2 regions of the Pseudomonas sp. GW821-FHT10C09 genome follow, and region 1 is predicted to be linked to the other one. Evidence: riboswitches for the same ligand, from Rfam matches in the RefSeq annotation. Region 1 holds a riboswitch; the other holds the start of a gene.
What was found. A riboswitch is a leader RNA that binds a small molecule or an ion and turns the genes downstream of it on or off. The one in region 1 is predicted to bind cobalamin.
Positions count from the first base shown of each region.

Region 2: linked by a shared signal. The riboswitch ahead of cobO (cob(I)yrinic acid a,c-diamide adenosyltransferase) and the one ahead of cobW (cobalamin biosynthesis protein CobW) in region 1 are both predicted to bind cobalamin.

Region 1 covers NZ_JBWKNG010000001.1:283,161-293,702, reverse strand. The annotation lists gene metH (methionine synthase) at 1-820, opposite strand, end outside; gene AC07N8_RS01310 (fatty acid cis/trans isomerase) at 976-3,273, shown strand; gene nfuA (Fe-S biogenesis protein NfuA) at 3,398-3,982, shown strand; gene cobM (precorrin-4 C(11)-methyltransferase) at 4,153-4,899, opposite strand; gene AC07N8_RS01295 (cobalamin biosynthesis protein) at 4,981-5,394, opposite strand; gene AC07N8_RS01290 (CbtA family protein) at 5,391-6,098, opposite strand; gene AC07N8_RS01285 (CbtB domain-containing protein) at 6,110-6,301, opposite strand; cobalamin riboswitch at 6,422-6,649, opposite strand; cobalamin riboswitch at 6,827-7,038, shown strand; gene cobW (cobalamin biosynthesis protein CobW) at 7,139-8,212, shown strand; gene cobN (cobaltochelatase subunit CobN) at 8,216-10,542, shown strand, end outside.
Region 2 covers NZ_JBWKNG010000007.1:25,118-35,659, forward strand. The annotation lists gene cobD (threonine-phosphate decarboxylase CobD) at 1-262, opposite strand, end outside; gene cbiB (adenosylcobinamide-phosphate synthase CbiB) at 255-1,163, opposite strand; gene bluB (5,6-dimethylbenzimidazole synthase) at 1,160-1,810, opposite strand; gene AC07N8_RS08545 (cobyrinic acid a,c-diamide synthase CobB) at 1,807-3,189, opposite strand; gene cobO (cob(I)yrinic acid a,c-diamide adenosyltransferase) at 3,200-3,811, opposite strand; cobalamin riboswitch at 3,893-4,125, opposite strand; gene AC07N8_RS08555 (hypothetical protein) at 4,281-4,865, shown strand; gene AC07N8_RS08560 (PQQ-dependent sugar dehydrogenase) at 4,933-6,246, shown strand; gene AC07N8_RS08565 (C40 family peptidase) at 6,262-6,798, opposite strand; gene AC07N8_RS08570 (C40 family peptidase) at 6,964-7,590, opposite strand; gene hda (DnaA regulatory inactivator Hda) at 7,805-8,509, opposite strand; gene AC07N8_RS08580 (AI-2E family transporter) at 8,740-9,813, opposite strand; gene AC07N8_RS08585 (DUF2066 domain-containing protein) at 9,852-10,542, opposite strand, start outside.

The sequences.
Region 1 (10,542 bases):
CAGACACATGGGTGCCGGCCTTGTTCGACAGCTCTTCCAGGTACGGACGCAGTTCGCTGGCGCCGAGGGCGCAGTTCAGGCCGACCGAGATTGGCTTGGCGTGGGCCACGGAGTTCCAGAACGCTTCGGTGGTCTGGCCGGAGAGGGTACGGCCGGAGGCATCGGTGATGGTGCCGGAGATCATGATCGGCAGCTCGATGCCCAGTTCTTCGAACACGCCTTGCACGGCGAAGATCGCCGCTTTGGCGTTGAGGGTGTCGAAGATGGTTTCGATCAGGATCAGGTCGGCGCCGCCTTCGATCAGGCCCTTGGTGGATTCGGTGTAGTTTTCCACCAGCTCATCAAAGGTCACGTTGCGGTAGCCGGGGTTGTTCACGTCCGGGGACAACGAACAGGTACGGCTGGTCGGGCCCAGTACACCGGCGACGAAGCGCGGCTTGTCCGGGGTTTCCAGGGTCTTGGCGTCGGCGACCTTGCGGGCCAGGCGTGCGCCTTCTACGTTTAACTCATACGCCAGGCCCTGCATGCCGTAGTCGGCCAGGGAAATCTGGGTGGCGTTGAACGTGTTGGTTTCCAGAATATCGGCGCCGGCATCCAGGTAGGCTTTCTCGATACCACCAATCACATCCGGGCGAGTCAGCACCAACAGGTCGTTGTTGCCTTTGACATCGCTTGGCCAGTCAGCAAAACGTTTGCCACGGTAATCCTGCTCTTCGAGCTTGTAGCTCTGGATCATCGTGCCCATGCCGCCATCGAGAATCAGGATGCGCTCTTTGAGGGCGTGCTTGAGAGCTTGAAGGCGAACACTGCGATCGGACATTTGGACTACTCGGAAAGACCATGACGAAGGGGCGGGATCATAGCAAACCTGTGCGCTTTTAGAGCATCACCCGGTTTTGCATGAATATCGTTCATGTTGGTGGGGGTGCCTGACCGGTAGAATCGCGGCGATTTTTCATGATTGGGACCAGGGATATGTCGTATCGCGTCATCACCAGCATTTTCATGCTGCTTTTAAGCTGGGGCGCCGCTGCGCAAGGTCCGGCCATTTCCTCTGCGATTTCCTACAGCCGCGACATTCAACCGATCTTTACCGAAAAGTGCGTCGCCTGCCATGCGTGCAACGACGCCGCCTGTCAGCTCAATCTGGGCAGTGGCGAAGGCGCCGCGCGTGGCGCGACGAAAGTCCCGGTCTACGACGGCGACCGCAGTACCGCCGCCGCTCCAACCCGGTTGTTTTACGACGCGTTCGGCAAGCACGCCTGGCAACAGAAGGGCTTCTTTCCGGTGCTCGACGCCCAAGGCAGCCAAGCTGCGCTGATGGCACGGATGCTTGAGCTGGGCCACAAAACCCCGTTGCAACCCAATGCCAAATTGCCGGAAGACATTGTTCTCGGTCTGAACCGGGAAAACATGTGCGCCATGCCGGCGGAGTTCGACGGCTATGCCAGTTCACATCCCAAAGAGGGCATGCCGCTGGCGGTCACGGGCCTGACCGATCAGCAATACCAGACGCTGCAACGCTGGTTGGCGTCGGGTGCGCCGATCGATGAACAGGCGCTGATGCCGAGCGCGACAGAAGCGCTGGAGGTGGTGCAATGGGAAAACCTGCTCAACGCGCCCGGCTCCCGGCAAAGCCTGGTGGCGCGCTGGTTGTTTGAGCACTGGTTTCTGGCTCACATCTACTTCAAGGACGGCGAGCCGGAGCACTTTTTCCAATGGGTACGCTCGCGTACGCCCACCGGCCAGCCGATTGACCTGATCAACACCCGCCGTCCGAACGACGATCCAGGCACCCAGGTGTATTACCGCTTGTGGCCGGTGCAGGGGGTGATTGTGCAGAAAACCCACATCACCTATCCGCTGAGTGCGGCGAAGATGGCGCGGATCAAAAGCCTGTTCTATAGCGGTAACTGGCAGGTCAACGCCTTGCCGGGCTACGGGCCGGAACGACGGGCCAATCCGTTCGCTACGTTCGAGGCGATCCCGGCGCAGGCGCGCTACCAGTTCATGCTGGATAACGCCGAATACTTTGTGCGCACCTTTATTCGTGGCCCGGTCTGCCGTGGCCAGATTGCCACGGACGTGATCCGCGACAACTTCTGGGCGCTGTTCCAGGCCCCGGAACACGACCTCTATATCATCGACCCGAACTACCGCGGCCAGGCCACGCCGTTGCTGGCCATGCCAGGGCAGAACGATGACGTCGGCAGCGTCTTGAGCCTGTGGCATGACTACCGCGACAAACGTAACGAGTACGAAGCGCTGCGCCGGGACAGCTACGCAGAAGCTCCGGCGCCGAGTTGGTCGACCTTGTGGGCGGGGAATGACAACGCGCTGCTGAGCATCTTCCGCCACTTCGACAGTGCATCGGTGAACAAGGGCCTGATCGGCGATGTGCCGCAAACCATGTGGCTGTTCGACTTCCCGTTGCTGGAGCGCACCTATTACCAACTGGCGGTCAATTTTGATGTGTTCGGCAACGTCTCCCATCAGGCCCAGACCCGTCTGTACTTCGACCTGATCCGTAATGGCGCCGAGCAGAACTTCCTGCGCCTGATGCCGGCCGATTCCCGGGATGGCTACCTCGACGATTGGTACCAGAACAGCGGCAAATTCAAGATGTGGCTGGATTACGAGGCCATCGACGACGACACACCGACTGCGCTGAAACTCGACGAGAAAGACCCCAAGCGCGACTTCGCCCTGCAGTTGCTGGCCCGTTACGGCGATCTGAATGCCAAGCCCGATCCGATCAACCGCTGCAACGGCGCGTATTGCTCGCGACCGAACATCGATCCTGACTTGCAGAATGCCGAACAGGCCCTGAGCAGCCTGACATCGCGGCCGGCGGCTGGCTTGAAGGTCATCGACCAGTTGCCGGAAGCGACGATGTTGCGCATCGAAACGACGAGCGGCAAACGCGAGGTCTACAGCCTGCTGCGCAACCGCGCGCACAGCAACGTGGCGTTCCTGCTGGGTGAGTCGCTGCGCTACCAGCCGGGGCTCGACACGCTGACGATTTTCCCGGGCGTACTCAGCAGTTACCCGAATTTCATGTTCAACATCCTGGCCGACCAAGTGCCGGCCTTCGTTGATGCGATGGAAAACGCCAGGGACACCGACAGCTTTGAGAAAATCGTCGAACGCTGGGGAATTCGTCGCAGTCATCCGCAATTCTGGTTGTATTTCCACGACCTCAGCCGCTACGTCCACGAGACCGACCCGGTGGAAGAGGGCGTGCTGGACATGAATCGCTACGAAAACCTCTGACTCACCGCGATCTCGCTCCCACAGGGGATCAGGGGATTGTCGGAATCTTTCCCGACAAAAATACTAGGACTTTGTGCGGCGCGTTGATTGGCGTAAACTGCGCCCAAGCCTGCGAGGAGTTTCCATGACCGCTATAACCATTACCGACGCCGCCCACGATTACCTGGCTGACCTGCTCTCCAAGCAGAACACCCCGGGTATCGGCATCCGCGTCTTTATCACCCAGCCTGGCACCCAGTACGCCGAAACCTGCATTGCCTACTGCAAGCCGGGCGAAGAAAAACCTGAAGACACGGCGTTGGGGCTCAAAAGCTTCACCGCTTATATCGATCACTTCAGCGAAGCCTTCCTGGACGACGCGGTAGTCGACTACGCCACCGACCGCATGGGCGGCCAGCTGACCATCAAGGCGCCAAACGCCAAAGTACCGATGGTCAACGCCGACAGCCCGGTCAACGAGCGCATCAATTACTACCTGCAAACCGAGATCAACCCGGGGCTGGCGAGCCACGGCGGTCAGGTCAGCCTGATCGATGTGGTCGAAGACGGCATCGCCGTGCTGAAGTTCGGTGGCGGTTGCCAGGGCTGCGGCCAGGCAGACGTGACCCTGAAGGAAGGCATCGAGCGCACGTTGCTTGAGCGTATTCCCGAACTCAAGGGTGTTCGTGACGTGACTGACCACACGCAGAAAGAAAACGCCTACTACTAAGGTGTTCGCTGCGACATGAAAAAACGGCACCCGTGAGTGCCGTTTTTTTATGGGTGAAACTCACTGGCCCTTTCGCGAGCAGGCTCGCTCCCACATTGGTTCAGTGGCGTCCCCGGATTTTGAACACACCCGCATCCCCCTGTGGGAGCGAGCCTGCTCGCGAAGAGGCCCTATTGGCGATAGAGATGCGCATGCCCAGCGCGATACAGCGACGACTCGCTGAATTGATCACTCCCCAACACCCGTCCCACCAGAATCAACGCCGTGCGCCGAAACCCCTTGGCCGCAACCTTTCCGGCAATATCCTCAAGTGTCCCCACCACCCAATCCTGATCGGGCCATGTCGCCCGGTGGATCACCGCAATCGGACAGTCCGCGCCGTAATGCGGCAGCAGCTCAACGAGGATTTTCTCCAGATGATTCACACCCAAATGAATCGCCATGGTCGCCCCATGCTGCGCCAGGCTACCCAATTCTTCGCCTGCAGGCATGGCGGTCTTGTCGGCGTAGCGGGTCAAAATCACGCTCTGTGAAATGTCCGGCAAGGTCAGCTCAGCCCCTAAAAGCGCTGCACACGCCGCCGTCGCCGTCACACCCGGAATGATTTCAAACGCAATGTCGAGTTCACGCAGGTAGCGAATCTGCTCGCCAATCGCGCCATACAGACTCGGATCTCCGGAGTGCACTCGCGCCACGTCCTGGCCGTTGGCGTGGGCGGTTTTGATCAGATCAATGATCTGTTCCAGGTGCAATTCGGCGCTGTTGACCACCTGTTCGGCGCGATGGCCTTCCAGCACGGCTGCCGGCACGAGGGAGCCGGCATAGATGATCACCGGGCAGCTGCGAATCAGCCGTTGGCCTTTGACCGTGATCAGTTCCGGGTCGCCGGGACCTGCGCCAATGAAGTAGACGGTCATCGTCGTTTCCTGTGAAAAAAGAGGCTGGGCAACGCTTCAGATGAAGATTGCTCATGATCGAATGCGCGATTATCGGGGATTTTACGCAGCGCCGGCCAATGCCAGGGTCGCTTGCGCATATTTTTGTCGGGGGATCAGCAGTTTTACCGGCGCCTGAGCCAGCTGTTCGGCGAGTGCCAGGGCGGCACTTTCCGCTACGCCATAGCAGCCGGTGCGCTCGAACGCGATGTCGGAACGATGGCTGAGTCTGGCTTGATATCCGGCCAATTGTTCGCTGTTGAAGAACATCAACGGCAGTGCGAGTTGTTCTGCGAGTTCGATCAGGCCAGGTTCGTCGCGCTTCAGGTCAATGCTGGCGAGTGCCTTTATTTGGTGAAGCCCGATTTGATGAGCCTGCAGTGCCTGATCAAACAGTGCCCGCAACGTGCTGGCGGGGCAGCCGCGCTGGCAGCCCAGGCCGACCACTAGCGTCGGCGCTGTGCTGGCATCGGTCATGCGTGGTATTGGCCATCGCTTTTGCGGCGGAACAACCAGGCACTGATCAGGCCCAAGGCCAGCCAGAACGCCACGTTGGTCAACTGCGAAGCGATTTTGAATTGAGCTTCCAGGGCTTGCGGCGCGAGCATCGAATGCACTTCCGGTTGTGGTGCGCCAATCACGTGTGGAACGGCCAGAATCGCCACGCCCAGCACTTTCATCAGCCAATGACGGCTGAACACGATCAGCGCAATCCCGACGGCGGTGGAGGCCGCGGTGCCGATCCACCAGATCTGCCGTTGCGCCAGGTCCGCCGCAGCGGTGCCCGGCAGTTCAGGCGGCAGGCCCAAGGTGGGTGCGAGGACAAACGTCGCATAACCGGCCAGACCCCACAGCAGACCTTGAGCGGTGCTGTTGGGGGCACGCAGGGTGTAGAGACCGGCGAGCATCAGGGCGAAACCAACGGCCACCACCAGATTGCCGCCAGTGGTCGACAGCACGCGCTGCCAGCCGTCTTGCGGCTCCCAGGCTTCGGCGTCGTGGGTGTGTGCGGCCATGGCGCCATCGGCGTGTTCATGGGGTTGAACCACCGCCGGCTCGGATTTCTCGTAGGTTTCCGCTTGAAGAATCAGCGGTGCGACCCAGAAGCTTTGCAGCAGGGTCAGCAGCAGGGCGGCCAGTAGCCCGGTGAACCCTGCGGTTTGCGCAATACGCTTGATCATGTCGTCAGCTCTCAATGGCACGGGAACGCGGAGCTGTGACGGGTATCGTGCGCGGCGTTGTGCACCGCTTCGATGTGCGAGAAACCGGCGAAATACACAAGGCTGGCGCCCAGGATCGACGCGCAGATGGCGGCGGTCAGGCGTTGAGTCAGGGTGGAAGTGGTGCTGGTCGTTGTGTGGCCGGTGCTGCTGATGATCGACATGGCGCATCCCTCTGGTCTGTCAGCGGGTGAATAGAGCGCATGGAAAACCCCTGCGAGTCGGGCACGCAGACGTTCAAACAGCGCCCGCCCACCGCGGGTTTGTTGTTCAGTGATCGTAACGGTCACTTTGTGTTGCGGGCCGGTCTCCGGGCTCACGAGGGGCGCTGGCTTTCGCCTTGACCTGCAAGCATCACCTTCCCATGCCGAACTGCTGGCACAGTGGATTTGATGCTTCGCTCGCTTACCGTTGCGGGGGCAGCACCGGACTGACATGGCTTTGAGTAAAGCACATGATTCACCGGTTTCCCGTTTCACCCTGTGAAGGGCACCCGTAACAAAGTGCGTAGGAGAGCATGGCCGGGGGATTCGCGTCAATTGGCAAGGGTTCTCAACTCGAAGCCTTGTTGACTTCATCGCGAGCAGGCTCGCTCCCACATTGGAACGCGGTCACCTGTGGGAGCGAGCCTGCTCGCGAAGGGAGCGCCGCCAATGTCATGTGAACATTGACCCGCCCCAGCCCGATGCGTAGCCTTGCGCTTTCGAGGTTCTTCGGCGATTGCCGAAGCTAAGAAGGGAACGCGGTCAATGCCGCGGCTGCCCCCGCAACTGTGAACGGTTCAGTTTCTGCCATGCCACTGCATGCGCCAGCCATGGCGCGAGCGGGAAGGCGCAAAAACCGCCAGTCAAACGACTGGCCAGCCGTCAGCCAGGAGACCTGCCTCGACACAGATTCTGACTTTCAACCGGGCGGGGTGATCCGGTGGCGAAATCTTCCGCGCAGCGTGTGTTGCAGCGGTCGTCGTCCCGTATGCCCGCCACCTTGCCAAAGGGCATCCGATGAAAACACTGGCCAAACTCCCCGTCACCATCGTTACCGGCTTCCTCGGCTCGGGCAAAACCACCTTGCTGCGGCACATGCTCGACAACGCTCAAGGCCGTCGCATTGCGGTGATCGTCAACGAGTTCGGCGAGCTGGGCATCGACGGCGAAATCCTCAAGCAGTGCTCCATCGGCTGCACCGAAGAAGAAGCCAACGGTCGCGTCTACGAACTGGCCAACGGCTGCCTGTGCTGCACCGTCCAGGAAGAATTCTTCCCGGTGATGCGCGAACTGGTGGCCCGTCGCGGCGACCTCGATCACATCCTCATCGAAACTTCGGGCTTGGCCCTGCCAAAGCCGCTGGTCCAGGCCTTCCAGTGGCCGGAAATCCGCAGCGCCTGCACCGTTGACGCAGTGATCACGGTAGTCGACAGCCCGGCAGTGGCCGCCGGCACCTTCGCCGCGTTCCCGGATCAAGTCGACGCCCAGCGCAAACTCGACCCGAACCTGGACCACGAATCGCCGCTGCACGAGCTGTTTGCCGACCAACTGGCCAGCGCCGACCTGGTGATCCTCAACAAGGCTGACCTGATCAGCCCTGAAGACCTGGCGCGCGTGCGCCTTGAAGTCGCCGAAGAACTGCCGCCTGCGGTGAAAGTCATCGAAGCCAGCAGCGGTCGCGTGCCACTGGACGTGTTGATCGGCCTCGGTGCTGGCTCCGAAGAACACATCGACAGCCGTCACAGCCATCACGATCATCACCATGAAGGTGAAGACGGCCATCACGATGAGCATGACCACGACGCGTTTGACTCGATCTCCATCGAGCTGCCGCAAGCCGACGAAAGCCTGCTCATGGACGCCCTGACGCAACTGGTGGTCAAGCACGGCATCCTGCGCGTCAAAGGTTTCGCCGCGATCCCGAACAAGCCGATGCGTTTGCTGATTCAGGGCGTGGGCACACGTTTTGACAAGCACTTCGACCGTCAGTGGGGCGCCGAGGAAGCGCGGACCACGCGCCTGGTGTTGATCGGCCAGGAACTGGACGCCGTGCAGCTCGAAGCGCAATTGCGCGCCGCGCTCAGCGTTTAAGCCATGCACCTGCTCAGGACCCAGCCCGGCGGTTTCGTGTCGGATGACAACATCGCCGACCTTGGACAAACCCCCGCCGAGCTGGTGATCCTGTGCAGCGGCGATTCCAGCCTGGCGCTGCTCGCCGAAGCCGCGCAGCAACTGCCCGACGACTACCCGAGCGTGCGCCTGGCCAACCCGATGCAGGTGCAGAATCACGCCTCGGTCGATTTGTATGTCGATGAAGTGCTGCGCCACGCCAAGGTGATCCTGATCTCGCTGCACGGCGGTATCGCCTATTGGCGTTATGGCGTCGAGCGGCTGGTGCAATTGTCCGAGCGTGGCGTGCAGCTGATTCTGGTGCCGGGCGATGATCGTCCGGACCCGGAACTCAGCGACCTCAGCACCGTCGAGGCCTGCGACCGTGATCGGCTCTGGCAGTTTTTGCGTCAGGGCGGCATGAGCAATGCCCTGGACTTTTTCCGTTGCCTCGCCACTCGCTGGCTGGGCCGCGATTACGCCTGGGCCGAGCCGCAAGTCCTGCCGCGCACAGCGATTTACCACCCACAAAAAAGCCCCGCCGAACTGAGCGATTGGCAAGCCGACTGGCAAGCCGATCAACCGGTGGCAGCGGTGCTGTTTTACCGCTCGCATTTGCAGGCGGCCAATACCGCTTTCATTGATGTTTTCTGCCAGCGTTTGCAAGCGGCCGGGTTAAACCCTTTGCCGATTGCCGTGGCCAGTTTGAAAGAGCCCGGCTGCCTGACGGTGGTCGAGGATTGGCTGGATGAAGTCGAGGCGGGGGTGATTTTGAACACCACCGGTTTCGCCCAGTCCAGCCCCGAAGCGCCGCATTTGCGACCGTTTCGCCGCAACATTCCGGTGATCCAGGCGATTTGCGCCCAGGACAACGAACCCGGCTGGCGCGCCAGCGAGCAGGGCCTCGGCCCGCGCGACCTGGCAATGCACATCGCGTTGCCAGAATTGGACGGCCGGATCATCAGCCGCCCGATCAGCTTCAAGGACCTGGCGTGGCGCAGCGAGCGCAGTCAGTCGGACGTGGTGTGTTATCGACCGCAACCGGAACGCATGGACTTCGTCGCCGAACTGGCGCGACGCTGGATTGATCTGGCGCGGGTGCCGAACCGCGAAAAGCGCATCGCCCTGATTCTTGCCAACTACCCGACCCGTGATGGGCGGATCGGTAATGGTGTCGGCCTCGACACGCCGGCCGCTGCGTTGAACATCCTGCGTGCGCTACATCACGAAGGTTATCCGTTGCCGGCCGAGTTACCGGGCAGCGGCACCGCGTTGATTCAGCAATTGCTCGGCGGCGTCAGCAACGACCTCGACACCCTCGACCAGCGTCCGTGTCATCAAAGCCTCGCGCTGGACGAATACCAGCGCATGTTCGACGCCTTGCCCGAGGCCAATCGTCAGGCCGTGCTGGAACGCTGGGGCCCACCCGAAAACGACCCGATGTACCGTGGCGAACGGATGATGATTGCCGGTCTGCGCTTCGGCCTGACCTTCGTCGGCATTCAACCGGCACGCGGTTATCAGGTGGACCCGAGTGCGGTCTATCACGACCCGGACCTGGTGCCGCCTCACGGCTATCTGGCGTTCTACTTCTGGCTGCGCAACACCTACGGCGCCCACGGCGTGATCCACGTCGGCAAACACGGCAACCTCGAATGGCTGCCGGGCAAAGGCGTAGGGCTTTCGGAAAGCTGCTGGCCGGATGCGCTGCTCGGGCCGCTACCGAACATCTATCCGTTTATCGTCAACGATCCGGGCGAGGGCGCACAGGCCAAGCGCCGCACCCAAGCGGTGATCATCGACCACCTGATGCCGCCGCTGACCCGTGCTGAGACCTACGGGCCGCTGCGCAACCTTGAGCTGCTGGCCGACGAGTATTACGAAGCGCAACTGCTCGATCCGCGCCGCGCCCGGGAATTGCAGCGCGACATCCTGCAACTGGTGCGTGACACGCACATCGATCGCGAACTGCAACTGGACGAAAAACTCGACAGCGACGCTGATGCGGCGATCTGGTTGCCGCGGCTGGACACGTATTTGTGCGACTTGAAGGAATCGCAGATCCGCGATGGCCTGCACATCTTTGGCGAATCACCGACAGGGCGATTGCGCATCGACACCTTGCTGGCGTTGCTGCGGATTCCCCGTGGCGATGGGCGTGGCGCGCAATCGAGTTTGCTGCGGGCGTTGGCGAAGGCGTTTGAGTTGGGGTTCGATCCGCTGGATTGCGCGCTTGCTGATCCCTGGAGCGGTCCGCGTCCGATGGAATTGCAAACTGTCAGTGACGAAGTCTGGCGAACCGCCGGTGATGC
Region 2 (10,542 bases), on a different contig from region 1:
TGCCGGCACGGCGCAATCGCGGCAGCAACTGGATGGCCATTTGTGAACCGGCCACCGGCAGTACTTGCGCCGCGCTGTAATAGTCGCAGGCCGCCTGCTCCAGGCCGTCATCGGTTTCCGGCAAGCGTGCCCAGGCGCGCAGCGGGATCTCCGGGACCGCAAATGGCCAGGGCGCCAGGCCGCTGGACAGGTCGAGCCAATCACCTTCTGCGATGCCGTATTCGAGCGCCGCCTTGCGCAACCGGCCACCGTGCTCAAGCATAGAATTCAGCCCCCACGCAGAGAATCAGCAACCATAACCATACCCCGCGCTGGACCAATTGCCAGCCGCGATCAATGGAGTCGGCATCCGCCGGCACACCTTCGCCCAGTTGCGGACGCTGATGCAGTTCGCCGTGATAAATCGCCGCCCCGCCCAACTCGACGCCCAATGCACCGGCGCCCGCCGCCATCACCGGGCCGGCATTCGGGCTGTCCCAGGTCGGGCCTTGAGTACGCCAGCATTTCAACGCCAGCCGGGTTTTGCCCAGCAGCGCGTAGGTCAATGCCACCAGGCGGGCAGGAATGTAATTGAGGACATCGTCGATTTTCGCCGCGGCCCAGCCGAAGCGTTCGAAGCGCTCATTGCGATAACCCCACATCGCATCCAACGTGTTGCTCAATCGGTAGAGAACCACCCCAGGCGCACCGGCCACGGCAAACCAGAACAGCGCGGCGAACACGGCATCGCTGCCGTTCTCCAGCACCGATTCGGTGGCCGCACGGGCGACTTCGGTCTCGTCCAGTTCGCTGGTCTGGCGGCTGACCAGATAACCGACACGCTTACGCGCTTCGTCCAGATCATCGCTACGCAGCGCCTTGGCCACCGGCTCGACGTGTTCGCCGAGGCTGCGCATGCCGAGGGCGCAATACAGCGCAAGAATCTCGACGACCCAACCGACATAAGGCGCCCAGGACAATGCCGTGGCGAGCAAGGTCAGCGGCACGACCGCCATCACCCACGCGGTGACGCCATGACTGCGCCAGCCGCGCCCTCCCCCATTGAAACGTTGCTCGATGCGCTCGGCAAAACGACCGAACGCCACCAGCGGATGCCAGCGTTTGGGTTCACCCAGCAGCGCGTCCAGCGCCACTGCGGCGACACTCAATAACGCCACACTCATTGACTCACTCCCCAATAATTTTCGTACAGCAACTCACTGAGCGGACGCGCTTGCGCCCAGCCTTCGAGTACCAGCATCGGCGCCGGATAGAATTCCTTGACCGGCCCCAGACAAAGAACCGCCAACGGCTTGGCCCCGGCCGGCAATCCCAGCAGGTCCGCCAGTGCTTGCGGCTCGAACAGCGACACCCAGCCCATGCCCAGGCCTTCGGCGCGGGAGGCCAGCCACAGATTTTGAATCGCGCAGGACAACGAGGCCATATCCATTTCCGGCAAGGTGCGACGGCCGAAGATGTGACGCTCGCGATCATCCATCAGCGCGGCGACCAGCACTTCGGCACAGTCACTGATGCCTTCGACCTTGAGCTTCATGAATTCGTCGGTGCGCTCGCCGAGGGCTTCGGCGGTGCGGATGCGTTCTTCTTCCACCAGCGACTGGATCTTGCCGCGCAGGACCCGGTCGCTGATGCGGATGAAACGCCAGGGCTGCATCAGACCGACGCTGGGCGCCTGGTGTGCGGCTTCGAGCAGGCGTCGCAACAGCTCGGGCTCGACCGTGCCGCCGCTGAAGTGACGCATGTCACGGCGTTCGCCGATGGCGCGGTAGACCGCTGCGCGTTCGACCTGACTGAATGCGTTGTCAGTCATGGCCTCTTCGCGAGCAGGCTCGCTCCCACAGGGTTCAGGTGATCCATTGTAGGAGTGAGCCTGCTCGCGATGGCGATCTCAAGGTCAGGCGCAAACAATGCGGCTACCGCTGAAGGGTTTGACGGAAAATAAAAGTGCACATAAGAAGCCGTCATCCGCCCCTCACGATAAACCGCCTCCGCTCCCCGCCCACCATTCGGGCTCAGGCCACGCGCAATCGGTTCAAGCTCGGTGCTGGTCAGCGAATGGTGATACGTGTGCCCGCGCAACGAACCTTCCGGCAATTCCACCGCTTGCAACGCCAACGCGGCCAGACGCTTTTGCATCACCGCATCGCCCTTCAGCAAGCCCACCAGTTCGGCGCGAGTGCCGTCGACATCGGTCAGCGAGTCGAGCAAATACAACATGCCGCCACACTCGGCCAACAGCGGTTTACCGGCCGTATGATGCGCACGAATCGCGTCGAGCATCGTGGTGTTCTGCGACAGTGCAACATGGTGCAATTCCGGATAACCACCCGGCAGATACAAGCTGTCTGCCTCTGGTAATTGGCTGTCACGGATCGGCGAGAAAAACCGCAACTCGGCGCCCATGGCTCGCAGCAAATCCAGGCTCGCGCCGTAGGTGAACGCGAACGCTTCATCACGGGCCACGGCAATTCGCACGCCCGCGAGCAACGGCTCGGCAGGGATCACATCCGGGGCGGCAAATTCAACTGCTGGCGGCAGCGCGACTTCGCAACTGCTGGCCAACGCATCGGCCGCCGCATCAAGACGCAGATCGAGATCGTTCAGCTCACTGGCCTGCACCAGGCCCAGATGCCGGCTCGGCAATTCGATCCCGGTTTCCCGCGACAACGCGCCGTACCAACGCAAACCTTCGGTGAGGCTGCCTTCGAGCAGTTGCGCATGACGCAATGTGCCGACGCGGTTGGCCAATACGCCGGCAAACGGCAAGTCCGGCTGATACTTCGCCAGCCCCAACGCCAATGCACCAAAGGTCTGGGCCATGGCGGTGCCATCGATCACCGCGAGCACCGGCACACCAAAGTGCCGCGCCAGGTCGGCGCTGGAAGGCGTGCCGTCGAACAAGCCCATGACGCCTTCGATGAGGATCAAGTCGGCTTCAGCGGCGGCTTCCCACAACAGTCGACGACTTTCCTGCTCGCCGACCATCCACATGTCCAGTTGATACACCGGCGCACCGCTGGCGCGCTCGAGAATCATCGGGTCGAGAAAGTCCGGGCCGCATTTGAATACGCGCACCTTGCGCCCCTGATTGCGATGCAAACGGGCCAGCGCAGCAGTGACGGTGGTCTTGCCCTGACCGGAGGCCGGCGCGGCAATCAGTACCGCCGGGCAGTGACGACTGTTTTTCATAAAGTAGTATTCACAGCTCGACGCCTTTTTGCGCTTTGATCCCGGCCTGGAACGCGTGCTTGATCACGCCCATTTCGGTGACGGTGTCGGCGAGTTCGATCATTTCCGGCTTGGCGCCGCGACCGGTCACCACCACATGTTGCATCGGCGGACGTGCCTGCAAATCACTGAGCACCTGATCGAGGTCGAGGTAGCCGTGCTTGAGGGCGATGTTCAGCTCATCCAGCACCACCAGGCCAATCGACGGATCGTTGAGCAATTCGCGGGACACCGCCCAGGCGGCTTCGGCGGCGGCAATGTCACGCTGGCGGTCCTGGGTTTCCCAGGTGAAGCCCTCGCCCATGACATGGAAACGCACTTGCTCCGGGAAGCGACGGAAGAACAGTTCTTCGCCGGTGCTGTTGCGGCCCTTGATGAATTGCACCACACCGCACTGCATGCCGTGGCCCATGGAGCGGGCGAGCATGCCGAACGCCGAACTGCTTTTGCCTTTGCCGTTGCCGGTCAGCACCAGCAGCAGGCCGCACTCGTTCGGGGAATTGGCAATGCGTTCGTCGATCACGGCTTTTTTGCGCTGCATGCGCGCCAAATGGCGTTCGTCACGATCTGGGGTATCGGTCATGGGGGAGCTCTCCGTTGAGGCTGGATAACGGCGGGCAGGCACAAGAATAGACGGCAAGAAGCCTGGCATCGCCCACCGTGATGCCGCTGGATGAATCAGGCCGGTCTCCGGGCTCATGAGCGGCGTTGGCCGGACTGCGCGCCTTCCCATGTCGGCTTCGACACAGTGGCTCAAGGCGCAGTCTTCACTCATTTACCGTTGCGGGGGCAGCGCCGGGATCGTGACGTTTCGTCGCTTGACGATAGTCACTCACCGGCTTCCCTGTTTCACTCTGTCGGCCACCGCCACAGAGCACCTGAAACAAGCCGCGAAGGTTAGAGGGTTGGGGGTGGAGCGTCAAATGAAGACAAAGCTCCGGCGAGCGATATACTGCCGCCGATCCATTTACTGACGCCAATCTTGCGCCACACTGTCAGCAGTGATATCAAAGAGCCACAAACCCAACAACACAATTACAAGGGTGAGCAACATGCAAGGCATGATTATCAGCAATCCGAAGCTGGAATTCCTGCGACCGGTGCTGGAACGCTGGTTTGACTGTATCGACCGCTACAACTCGGTTCGCGGCGATAACGAAGCGCCTTACTGGCATGACGAAAAGGCCAACCTTGGCCTGCTCAATGCCGCTGCGTGGATGGCGGAAATGGTCACGCTGCAAAACACCACGACGCGTAAACAGAACGAAGAAGGCGAGCGCAATGCCCGCGCCGACCTGTTTATCGCCACCGCCGAAGAGCGCGCCTACTTTCAGGCCACTCAACGCTGGCCCAAGGTCAACAGCCTGAATCTGACCCAGGCACTGCAGGACATCACCAGCGATGCCAAACGCATCAGCTACGCCAGCGACCTGAAACTCGGCTGCCTGTTCGTGGCTCCGCAAAAAGCCCAGCAGAGCGCGACCCCCGAAGAACTTCAGGACATGGTCGACGACCTGCAAAAGGAACACTGCTGCGCTGTGGCCTGGTATTTCCCTTACGCCTACCGCAAGTTGCGCAACGAAGCCGGAAACTATCACCCCGGTATCGCGGTGCTGCTCAAGGAAGCTCGCGGCTGACCATTGAACCATCGCTGCGTTTATCTTCTCTATGAATTAAGACACTGCATTCATAGGGAAGACCGCCATGCGCAAGCCCCCGCTCGTTCTCGTCATCGTGCTCGCCGGAGGGCTCGCCGCCTGTGGTGAAACCTCCAGCCTGCAAGTCTCCGACGGCACCGGCCCGTCACCCAAGCTGCCCGAACCGAATAAAACCCTGATCCCGACGGTGAACATCGCCCCGGCGATCGGCTGGCCGGCCGGCGCGAAACCCACCGCTGCCGCCGGCACTCAAGTGGCGGCCTTCGCTGAAAGCCTCGATCACCCGCGCTGGCTCTACGTGCTGCCTAACGGTGATGTGCTGGTGGCCGAAACCAACGCGCCGCCCAAACCCGATGACGGCAAAGGCATTCGTGGCTGGGTCATGAAGAAAACCATGGGCCGCGCCGGCGCCACCGTCCCCAGTGCGAATCGCATCACACTGCTGCGAGACAAGGACCACGACGGCATCGCCGAAACTCGCACGGTGTTCCTGGAAAACCTCAATTCGCCATTTGGCATGACGCTGGTCGGCAATGACCTGTACGTGGCCGACACCGACCGCTTGTTGCGTTTCCACTATGAAAACGGTGACACCGCGATCAAGTCGCCGCCGATCAAGGTGGTCGATCTGCCGGGAGGCACGCTGAATCATCACTGGACCAAAAACGTCATCGCCAGCAAGGACGGCAGCAAGCTGTACGTCACCGTGGGCTCGAACAGCAACGTCGGCGAAAACGGCCTGGACAAGGAAGAAGGCCGCGCGGCGATCTGGGAAGTGGACCGCGCCACCGGCAATCACCGGATATTCGCCTCAGGGATTCGCAACCCCAACGGTTTGGCCTGGGAGCCTCGTAGCGGTGCGCTGTGGACGGCGGTCAACGAGCGAGACGAGATTGGCAGCGACCTGGTGCCGGACTACATCACTTCGGTCAAGGATGGCGCGTTCTACGGCTGGCCCTTCAGCTACTACGGCCAACATGTCGACATTCGCGTCGAGCCGCAAAACCCGGACCTGGTGGCCAAAGCCATCGCGCCGGACTACGCGGTCGGCCCGCACACCGCGTCGTTGGGCCTGACGTTCGCAGAAGGCAACACCTTGCCCGCGCAATTCAAGGAAGGCGCCTTCATCGGCCAGCATGGCTCGTGGAACCGCAAGCCGCACAGTGGCTACAAAGTGATTTTCGTGCCGTTCGCAGGTGGCAAACCGACCGGGCAACCGGTGGATGTGCTGACGGGATTCCTCAATAAAGACGAAGACGCCATGGGCCGGCCGGTGGGCGTGGTGATTGATCAGCAAGGTGGCTTGCTGGTGGCGGATGATGTGGGGAACAAGGTGTGGCGCGTGACTGCCACAAAATAACCGCCGGCGGTGGGACTAGGGATTACGCGCCAGGTGCTCGGGCTGCAGAACGCGCTTGGCGCTCAGGTAAGCCTTCTGCCAGTACGCCTTGGACAGGCTGTCGAGCTTCACCGTGCCACCCGTGGCGGGTGCATGAACGAAGCGCCCTTCGCCGACGTAAATCCCGGCATGGCTGACCTGAGAGCCGCCATTGGTGGCGAAGAAAATCAGGTCACCAGTTTGCAAACCTTCCTTGCCCACATTGGCGGCTTGCATGCTGATCATTTCACGCGTGGTACGCGGCAGGGAAATGCCGGCGGCATCCCGGTAGACGTAGCCGATCAGCCCACTGCAATCGAACCCCGAGTCGGGTGTATTGCCGCCCCAGCGGTAAGGCGTGCCCACGAGCCCCAATGCACGGAACAACACTTCTTCCGCCTCGGGGGAGAATGCCTGGGAAGAACCAAAGACGATGGGTGCGCGAACCACCGGCGCTGGGGGCGGTGTGCGGCTGGCGCAGGCGCTGAGCAGCGCTGCGAAGAACATGAGTGCGAGGCGGGCCGACATCGTCATAAGCAGAACATCCTGATCTGGCTGCGGCTTTTTCTGCCGGGAAGACAGAAAAGAAAACCGCCTGCGTTGGACGCAGGCGGTTTGCCATCAATAATAGATCAGGATTCTAGCGGCTATGCGGCAAACTTCAAGTAAGACTTTAACTTCGCCTTACAAACTGTAAGTTTACTTGCGAGCGGTGACCACGGTCGGGGCCATCGCGAGGGCGCGCTTGGCTTCGATGAAGGTCTTGCTCCAGTAGCTGTCGCCCAGGCTATCGACCCGGACACCACCGCTTTTGCGGCTGCTGGAGTGGATGAACTGGTTGTCACCCAGATAAATCCCGGCGTGACTGACGCGACCGCGACGACCGTTGGTGGCGAAGAACAGCAGGTCGCCCGGCTTCAGCGCGCTGCGAGCGACCAGAGGTGCGTCAACGTTGATCATTTCGCGAGTGGAGCGTGGCAAGTTCATGCCCGCTTCTTCACGGAACAGATAACCGATGAAGCCGCTGCAATCGAAACCGGCTTCAGAGGTACCGCCGAAACGGTAACGGGTACCGATCAGGGACATGCCACGTTCAAGGATGCTGTCTGCCAGAACCGGAAGCTGGTACGACTTGCCATCGGCGAAGTCAGCCAGTTCTTTATCGGTGGCCAGCTCTTCCTGGAAAAGAACGGAAGAGGATTGCGCGGTAACTGAATTTTTAACCTGCTGTTGTTGCTCTTGCTGGGACACTGGAGAGTGAGCAGCGCAACCGAACAACAGGGTGACGAGTGCGAGAGGCACGAGGGGTGCGAAGCGCTTTAGCATGGGCACGACCGTGGCTGATAGTTGTAAAGAAGTCGAGACTATGCCCGCTATCATCCTCATTTGCAAATTCAATCGAACTTTATGTGACTTATCGGTTTCTCGTTAACATCTAAGCGCTTAAGCCCGTTTTAAACGCTTGCGCAGCCTGCAGCCCTGTAGGAAAGCGCATTTCCTGGCGCCTGAAATATGCCGAAACCCCTGCCAGGCTTAGACTTTACCAGCCAAGAGTTTCTTTCAGAAAGGGGATGGTCAGCTTGCGCTGAGCTTGAAGAGAGGCCTGATCGAGACGCTCAAGCAGCTCGAACAGCGCACTCATGCTGCGAGTACCGCGGGTCAAAATAAAATGCCCGACTTCATCGGTCAGGTGCAGCCCACGACGCGACGCACGCAATTGCAAGGCACGCAATTTGTCTTCGTCGGAGAGCGGACGCATCTGAAAGATCAGTGCCAGGGTCAAACGCGACTTCAAATCCGCCAGCTTCACCGGCAGTTCACGCGGTGAGGTCGACGCGGCGATCAGCAGGCGCCGACCGCTGTCGCGCAGGCGATTGAACAGATGGAACAGCGCCTCTTCCCAATCCGCCCTGCCGGCAACTGCCTGTAAATCATCCAGGCAGACCAGTTCGTATTGTTCGAGGTTATCGAGAATCGAGATGCCACGGTCCAGCAGTTCGGCCAATGGCAGGTACACCGCCGGCTCTCCCAACTGCTCGAAGCGCAGGCAGGCCGCCTGCAACAAGTGCGTACGCCCTACCCCGTCCTTGCCCCAGAGATAAATCAGGCTTTCGGTCCACCCGGCGTCGGCTTCGCATAGCCGCTCGACATAGCCGAGTGCAGCGGCATTGGCGCCTGGGTAGTAATTGATAAAGGTAGCGTCATCACGCAGACGCACACCTAGGGGCAGCTGAATCGGTTTCATGCTGACTGAACAGTTCCAAAGGAACCGTTAGTGGCCTCTGTGTAAAGTTTGCGAAGTTTATACCCGTGACGCTGGTCGCACAATGCGACAGACCACAAGCAAAATCAAAGGTTTGCGTTAACGCACTGGTTTTATGACAGTTTTGTTGGCGGTGCATGTGACAGCCACGCGAGGGATGCAGGCCAACCCGGCAATGATCCGGGTTGGCCGCGACAACCTTTCAGTGATCCTTACAACTGCGGCTCATCCTCACCACTGTACATCTCAGAATCTTTATACAAATCATGCACATGGCGCACCAGCACCATGATCACCGCCGCCACCGGCAACGCCAGCAACACACCGGTGAAACCGAACAGCTCGCCGCCCGCCAGAATGGCGAAAATCACCGCCACCGGGTGCAGGCCGATCCGGTCCCCGACCAACAATGGCGTCAGCACCATGCCTTCCAGTGCTTGCCCGACCATGAACACTGCAACAATGCCCAACATCGGATAAAGGTCGCCGCCGAACTGGAACAGACCGGCAATCAACGCCGCGCCAATCCCGATGACGAAGCCCATGTACGGCACGATCGCGGCCAGACCGGCGATCAAGCCAATCAACAGCCCCAACTCCAGCCCCACCAGCATCAGGCCCGACGCGTAGATCACGCCCAGCGCCACCATCACCAGCAATTGCCCGCGCACGAAAGCGCCGAGCACTTCATGACACTCACCAGCGAGCTCGACCACCCGCTCTTCACGATCGCGCGGCAGCAGGCTGCGGATCTTCGCCACCATCAGGTCCCAGTCCCGCAGCAGGTAGAAACTCACCACCGGGATCAATACCAGATTGGCCAACCAGCCAATCAGCGCGAGACCCGACGCGGTGGCCTGACTCAACACCACACCGACAATGTCGCTGGTCTGGCCCATGTGCTCACTGATTGCGGCCTTGAGCTTGTCGAACTTCCAGAAGCCCTCCGACAACCCGAACTTCGACTGCGCCCACGGCAATGCGGTGTGCTGCAGCCAGTCGAGCATTTGCGGTGCCAACTCATACAAACGAAACAACTGCCTGGCCAGCAGCGGCACCAACACCAGCAGCAGCGTGGTGAAAATCAGGGTGAACAGCGCAAACACCGCCACCACGCCCCACGTCCTTGAAAGCCCGGCCCTCTCCAGCCGATCCACCAGCGGATCGAACAGATAGGCCAGCAGCAGCGCCACCAGAAATGGCGTCAGGATCGGATGCAGCAGCCAGACAAACGCGCAGAGCAGAACCACTCCACCCAACCAGAACCAACGGCGCGTATCGGCCATGTACCACTCCATATGCATCTATATAAAGAAAGAAAACCTTACCAGCGGAATCGCAACTGTGGCGTCGGCGCCACAGCCGGCGCTACGGCCGGCGCCGAACCTTGCGCCACTGGCTGAACCGGGGCGACGGGCGCAGGCGCCTCACCGGCCGGCACTTCCTGCAACTTGGCCAGCGACAACTGCGAGCGCAGCTGCTCGGCGCTGCCGTTCACCCGGTAAAGGATGCGATCACCGTCAACACTTTGCAGGCGCGCACCAAAGGGGTCGAGCAAGCGCCCCAGCGCCGCGTAGCGTTCCAGGTTCATGCCTTGCACTTCCAGCAATTGCTCGCCCGAAGCCCCGCCAGCCTTGACGACAAACCGCGGCGCCAGTCGCTCGCTGACCGCCAGCATCACGGCATCAGCCACGGCAGCCTGATCCGCGCCTTGCACACTGCCCGCTTCTTTCTTGTCGCCCAGCCACAAATTCCACTTGGCCTGCCACTGGCCACCCTCTTCCTTGGCATGCACCGCGAGCAATGCGTCAGCGTTGTAACGTTCCGAGGCATTGTGCAGCGGCGTCGCATCCGCGCCTTCAAGCGTCGGCGCGGTCGCCACCAACTGCTCACTCAAATCCGCCAGTGGCAAGCGCAACGGCAAACCACGGTGCTGCGCCGCACGCCGCAGCGGGGCCGCGCTGGCCTGGCCATCGCCCACCAGGCTCGAACCTTCGGTGGAGTCGTTCAGCCAC